Regions from separate parts of the Martelella mediterranea DSM 17316 genome, predicted to be linked through region 1. Evidence: predicted binding sites of a transcription regulator. Region 1 holds the regulator's gene; each other region holds the start of a gene.

Region 1 (2,201 bases):
ATCAAGTCGAAGATCGACGCCATCGTCACCGACCCCGAAGTCGCCCGCAAACTGACCCCACGCGACTATTACGCCAAGCGTCCGCTGGCCGCCGACAATTACTACGAGACCTATAATCGCGACAATGTCACCCTCCACGACGTCAAGGCGGAGCCGATCGAGCGATACACCGAAAACGGGCTGATCGTCGGCGGCAAGGAGCTGGAACTCGACGTGGTGATCATGGCGACCGGCTTCGACGCGATGACCGGCAACTATCTGAAGATCGACACGATCGGGCGCAACGGCGTACGGCTGAAGGATGCCTGGAAGAACGGTCCGCGCGCCTATGCCGGCATGTCCATCGCCGATTTCCCGAACCTTCTGATGGTATTCGGACCCTTCAGCCCGTTCACCAGCCAGCCGCTGGTGCATGAATGGCAGGTCGACTTCCTGTGCGACCTGATCGAGAAGGCCGAACAAGGCAACAGCATCATCGAGACCACGAGAGAGGCCCAGGACGACTGGGTGCGGGTGTGCCAAGAAGGCATGGCCGGCACGCTGTTCGAAGTGACGGACAGCTGGATCAACGGCGCCAACATTCCCGGCAAGCCCAGAACCTCGATGTGGTACATGGGCGGCATGGGCAATTACATGACCGAAATGAACGCCATCCGCGACGACAATTACCGCGGTTTCGAAGTCCGCTGATCCCGGTCGCCGAAAACACGGGATCGCCCGGACTTCGGTACAATGGACGCTCCGGCGCGCAATCTCCGCCCTCAAGGGCGGAGATTGGCGGGGCCATGCGGCCCCTCACACCTCCATCGAATAGCCGGCGCCGCGCACGGTGCGGATCACGTCGGGCATTTGCGAGAAGTTGAGGGCCTTTCTGAGACGCCCGACATGGACGTCGACGGTGCGTTCGTCGACATAGATGTCGTGGCCCCACACACCGTCGAGAAGCTGGGAGCGGGAGAACACCCGGCCGGGCGAGGTCATCAGGAATTCGAGCAGCCGGAACTCGGTCGGCCCGAGGCGGACTTCCTTGGCCTTGCGGTGAACGCGGTGGGTCTCGCGGTCAAGCTCGATATCGCCGCATTTGAGCACGCTGGAAAGCACTTCCGGCCGGGCGCGCCGCAGGATCGCCCTGACGCGGGCCATCAGTTCCGGGGTCGAGAACGGCTTGACGACATAATCGTCGGCGCCGATCGCAAGACCGCGCACCCGCTCGCTTTCCTCGCCGCGCGCCGTCAGCATGATGATCGGCAGACGCTCGGTCTCGGGCCGCATCCGGAGCCTGCGGCAAAGCTCGATGCCGGAAACGCCCGGCAACATCCAGTCGAGCAGCAGGAGGTCCGGCACCCGCTCCTGCAGCCTGAGTTCGGCCTCGTCGCCGCGCGCGATCGTCTCGACTTCATAGCCTTCCGATTCAAGGTTGTAGCGCAGCAGGACGCTCAGCGCTTCTTCATCTTCGACAACTGCAATCTTCGGAACCATCTCGTGCCTCTGTCAAATGGTTTCAGGACTTGCTCTCGCCGGAGCCGACCGAGGGCGACATGTCGTCCTTCGGGCGTTCTCCCTGTGGCTGCGAGCCGGTGGCGATGTAGTAGATCATTTCAGCAATATTGGTGGCGTGGTCGCCGATGCGCTCGATGTTCTTGGCGCAGAACAGAAGATGCGTGCAGGTGGTGATATTGCGCGGATCCTCCATCATGTAGGTCAAAAGCTCGCGGAACAGCGAGGTGTAGATCGCGTCGATCTCCTCGTCGCGCTCGCGGATCGAATTGGCCTTGTCGGCCTGGCGCGAGGTGTAGGCGTCGAGCACTTCCTTGAGCTGCAGCAGCGCCAGTTCCGACAGGTGCTCGATGCCGTGGGCGAGCTTGCGCGGAACCCCGGTGCCCTGCACCGAGATCACCCGCTTGGCGGTGTTCTTGGCCATGTCGCCAACGCGCTCGAGGTCGGCGGCGATGCGGATCGCACCCATGATTTCACGCAGGTCCGCCGCCACCGGCTGGCGCCGCGCGATGGTGACGATCGCCTTTTCGCCGACCTCGCGCTCGGCCTCGTCCAGCGCCAGATCCTCGGCGATCACCTTCTCGGCGAGTTCGGTATCGGTGTTGACCAGCGCCACGACGGATTGCGAGACCATCTCTTCCGCCATGCCGCCCATTTCGGAAATCCGGCGCTGGAGATATTTCAGCTCCTCGTCGAAGGCCGAT
Region 2 (2,201 bases), 1.9 Mb from region 1:
AGCGAGGCGTTTTCCATCAGCGGCGCGGGGCCGGCGCCGTCAATGCCGGAATGCGACAGCGCCACGATGATGTCGGCGCCTTCTTCCTTCATGACCGGGACCCAGGCTTCGGCCGCCTCCACGATATCGCGGGTATTGGCCTTGCCGGAAAGGTTCTTCTCGTCCCAGACCATGATCTGCGGCGGCACGAAGCCGATGAAGCCGATCTTCACCGGGCTCTGGTTGCCGTCGCCATCGGTGATCATCTGCTCCTGGATCAAATAGGGCTTGATCATCAGATCGTCTTTGGTCGGGTCATCGGCCAATGCGCCGGTGGTCAGGTTGGCGCAGACATAGGGGAAGTTCGCGCCGGCCAGCACCTTGTGCATGAAATCGAGGCCGTAATTGAACTCGTGATTGCCGAGCGTGCCGACATCATAGCCGAGCACGTTCATGGCCTTGATCACCGGGTGGACGTCGCCGTCCTGCATGCCGCGCTCATAGGCGATGTAATCACCCATCGGATTGCCCTGCAGGAAATCGCCATTATCGATCAGCATCGAATTCGTCGATTCGGCGCGGATCGCGTCGATGATCGAGGCGGTGCGGGCAAGGCCCATCGTGTCGTTCGGCTTGTCGGCGTAATAGTCATAGGGAAACACGTTGACGTGGATATCGGTGGTTTCCATCAGCCGCAGATGCGCCTGATTGCCGGCGGCTCTCGCGGAAAACGGATGCAGGGCGACCATGGCGGTGGCCGTGGCCATGCCGCGCAGCAGCGTGCGACGGGAGATCGGTTGCAGTTCGAAAAGCGCGGACATGGCGGCTCCATTCGTGTTGTGGTGCAGAGTTCGCACCGCCGGGCGGTTGACAATGATCATGGAATGAATTGCAAGTCTGTGAAAGCTTAATGACAGGCTAGGCGGGTGGCGGGCTTGTCGTCAACTGGGGAGGTATGGATTGGTTTCGAGTTTCACGATCAGGGCAGCGACGGCGGAGGATGCGCCGGACATGGTGCGGCTCATCAACATCGCCGATCACGGCTTGCCGCTGTGGCGCTGGGGGCGGCTTGAGGGCGGCGAGGGCGATCCGTGGCAGGCCGGGCGTGACAGCGTCCGGCGCGAGGAACAGGTCGTCAACTGGAAGAACGGCACGGTCGCGACGCTGGGCTCCGACATCGTGGCCCTGTTGCTGGCCTATCCGCTGGAGCGCGATACGCCGACCGGCGAGGCCGATCATGCGGTGTTCGAACCGCTGAAGGCGCTGAAGGCGAAGGCGGTGGGCAGCTATTATATTCACGTGCTCGCGGCCTATGCGGAGTACCGCCGGCGCGGGCTCGGGAAATTGCTGATGGAGAGGGCTGCCCGGATGGCAGGCGGCCGTGATCTCGCCCTGATCGTCTCCGACGGCAATGCGCCGGCGCGCCGGTTCTACGATCAGCTCGGCTTTCACGAAGCCGCGCGTGAAGCGATCGTCACCGCCGAGGACTGGAAGGCCGAGGGCGAGAACTGGTTGCTGCTGGCAAAGCCGTCGCGCGCCTAATCGATGCCGACATTGATCCGTTCGATGATCGGGCGCAGCGCGAAGGAGGAGTTGATCTGCACCACATGCGGCAGCGCCGACAGCCAGTCGCGGTGGATGCGCTCGTAGTCCTTCAGGTCCTTGGCCGCCACCCGCAGCGTATAGTCATAGACGCCCGAGACCATGTAGCAGACGATGATGTTCGGGCAGCGCTTCACCGCCTCCTCGAACTCGGCAAGGGTGCGGGCGAACTGGCCGGAGAGCGAGATTTGCACGATCGCCACCATCTTGTAGCCAAGCGCCTCGGGCGAGATTCTCGCGGTATAGCCCTCGATCACGCCGGATTTTTCCAATATATCGAGCCGTCTGGAACAGGCGGATGGCGACAGGCCGACGGTTTCCGCGAGGTCCGCATTGGTGATGCGACCGTTCTTCTGCAACGCCTTCAAGATCGCACGATCAATGTCGTCGATATCCATCGTTCGAATACCCTTCGATTTTTATTGTTCTTTTTCGAAAATTAAACGAAAAAAGTGAAAAATCAAGGATAACTTTGCAAGGACATTGCTGCAATTTCGCGTTTCAATCCAGCCTAGGTTGTACCGATTGGAGCGAGGAGATCGAAAATGCTTGTCGGCTGTCCCAGGGAAATCAAGAATCACGAATACCGCGTCGGCCTGACCCCGGCTTCGGTGCGCGAA
Region 3 (2,201 bases), 900 kb from region 1:
GCCTCGACGGCGTAGGGATTGACGGCGACCCATTCGGGGCGGTCCATCGTCGTGGCGCCGACCTTTGACCCGGCCATGCGGGCGAAGATCAGGATGTCGGCTTCGTCCATACCGGTGGTTTCCGGCGTCAGCGCCAGCCATTCGCCGGTCTGGTCGTCGTTGAATTTGGCGACATAAAGCGTGCCGTCATCGAGCAGACCATCGGTATCGCCGCCGGCGACATAGGGATTGGTCGAGACGAAGCGGTACAGGAACTCGCCGCGCTCGTCATCGCCGAGATAGACCACGACGCGGCCATCCGGGGCGAGCGTCACTTCGGCGTTTTCATGCTTGAAACGGCCGAGCCCGGTGCGCTTGACCGGCGTGCTGTCGGGATCGGTCGGATCGATCTCGACCACCCAGCCGAAGCGGTGCGGCTCGTTGGGGTTTTTCGACGTATCGAAGCGCGGATCGAACTTTTCGTAGCCGTACTGGCTTTCGGCGGCCATGCCATAGCGCTTGTAGCCGGCGGCGACCTCATCGCTGTAGCTCGTCTCTTCGGTGGCGCCGAAATAGCCGTTGAAGTTTTCCTCACAGGTCAGATAGGTGCCCCACGGCGTCTTGCCGGCGCCGCAATTGCCCATGGTGCCGAGCACGGCGCGGCCATCCGGGTCCGCTTCGGTCTGCAGCAGGGGGTGGCCGGCGGCCGGACCCGAAATCGCCATCGGCGCATTGTGGTGCAGGCGGCGGTTGAAGGGGCTGGAACGCACCACGGACCAGCCGTCAGCACCTTCCTTGATTTCCACAACGGTCACGCCCTGCAGGTTCTGCAGCTTCAGCACATCGGCCGCACTCTGCGGCACGCCGTCTTCGGTATGCGGCAGGTTGATGTCGCTGTTCACATATTCGTTGTTGACCGCGAGAATCTGGTGACCCCCGATCTCGAAGGTTTCCATGCCATCGGTGTTTTCACCGAAGACCTTGTCGGATTCCTCAACGGAGCCGCCGGTCTCGTGGTTGAATTCGGCCACGCCGTCATAAAGCGGATCGCCCCAGCTCACCAGGACCCTGGCATTGTAGTTCTCCGGCACATGGAAGGCGTAATCGGTCTGGGCCGCGATCGGCGTGAACGGGAAGCGCGATTGCGGCGTTGCCGCTTCAGCCGTGCCGCTCGGCATCAGCCCCGCGCTCATGGCAACGGCGCCCGAGCCGAAAGCGACGACGCCGCCGAGAAATCCGCGCCGCGAGATCGCGCGTTCGACAACGCGGTCGAAATCGTTTTCTTCGGGCCGGGGAAAGTTGAGTTCGTCCCACGCGTCGGCGGGCATCTTGATTGGCGGTACCTTGGTCATGGTTGTCCCTCGTGATTTAATACCATTACGAGGGGACCGTATCTGGCTTTCTTGACGGTGGAATGAATGTCCCGTCGATGACAGCCTCAAAAAGGCAACCGCCATTCCCACAGGAATCGCCGCGGTTCAACTGATGGCGGCAAAGCTCCCGACATCGCGCGCGCATCACCCGAAGGAGGCCGAAAGCGCCGCCCCGATGGCGCGATACCTCACCTGACTCGAATAGGAAGCGGGGTCATGCCGATGGCCGATTGGCGATCCCATGTCGCCGGATTTCCGGCTTTGCTGCGCGCCGACCGAGCCTAGGCAACCCTGTTGCGTAAACCTGCCCGAAAAAGGCCTATCAGGCCGCCTCTCATCCCCCGCCTGCCAAAGGCGAACAGAAACGGCCCGCTGCCCTGCTCTGGGAATTTCAGGGATCGTTGCAGATCGGCAGCGGCTTTGGAACCGCAGGCGGGTGCGCCGCATCATAGCGGGCGATGACCGGTTCGAGGCTTTCCCTCGGCCAGAACTTCGGCGTACCGATTTCATTCAGGCACATATCGTTCCAGTAAAGGCCGTTTTGCGACGCCGACCCTCCTGCCGCGACCATGCGGGCAACGGCATCGATGTCACGCGATTCGGGATAGATGTAGACGGTCGTGCGATTGCCGGAAACCATCGGCATGAGCTGGCGGGCATCGGCCAGAGGCCAGGTCGTGCAGCCATTGCTTCGGCCGCCGGTGTAGTCGATGAGCGTCCCGACCGGGACATAGCCGCCCTTGTCGGCATAAGGGCTCGATGGATCCTTGCGGCGGCACGTGGCCCTGAGCAGCATGCCGGCATGTCCGCCAATCTCGCGTTTCCGGGCGTTCGCCGTCTCCCCCTCGC

The links. The regulator PhoB, encoded in region 1, activates phosphate uptake and scavenging genes when phosphate is short. The targets are predictions, from matches to a motif close to TGTCATNNANCTGTCAT.
Region 2: Mame_RS16810 (bifunctional 2',3'-cyclic-nucleotide 2'-phosphodiesterase/3'-nucleotidase) is a predicted target of PhoB. The motif match lies at 879-895, and genes of this name have one in related genera.
Region 3: Mame_RS08215 (PhoX family protein) is a predicted target of PhoB. The motif match lies at 1,398-1,414, and genes of this name have one in related genera.

What each region holds. Positions count from the first base shown of each region.
Region 1 covers NZ_CP020330.1:868,341-870,541, reverse strand. Annotated here, with positions in the region: gene Mame_RS03960 (flavin-containing monooxygenase) at 1-690, shown strand, start outside; gene phoB (phosphate regulon transcriptional regulator PhoB) at 796-1,479, opposite strand; gene phoU (phosphate signaling complex protein PhoU) at 1,502-2,201, opposite strand, start outside.
Region 2 covers NZ_CP020330.1:3,617,450-3,619,650, reverse strand. Annotated here, with positions in the region: gene Mame_RS16810 (bifunctional 2',3'-cyclic-nucleotide 2'-phosphodiesterase/3'-nucleotidase) at 1-800, opposite strand, end outside; gene Mame_RS16805 (GNAT family N-acetyltransferase) at 940-1,521, shown strand; gene Mame_RS16800 (Lrp/AsnC family transcriptional regulator) at 1,518-1,979, opposite strand; gene ald (alanine dehydrogenase) at 2,127-2,201, shown strand, end outside.
Region 3 covers NZ_CP020330.1:1,764,091-1,766,291, forward strand. Annotated here, with positions in the region: gene Mame_RS08215 (PhoX family protein) at 1-1,331, opposite strand, end outside; gene Mame_RS08220 (hypothetical protein) at 1,744-2,201, opposite strand, start outside.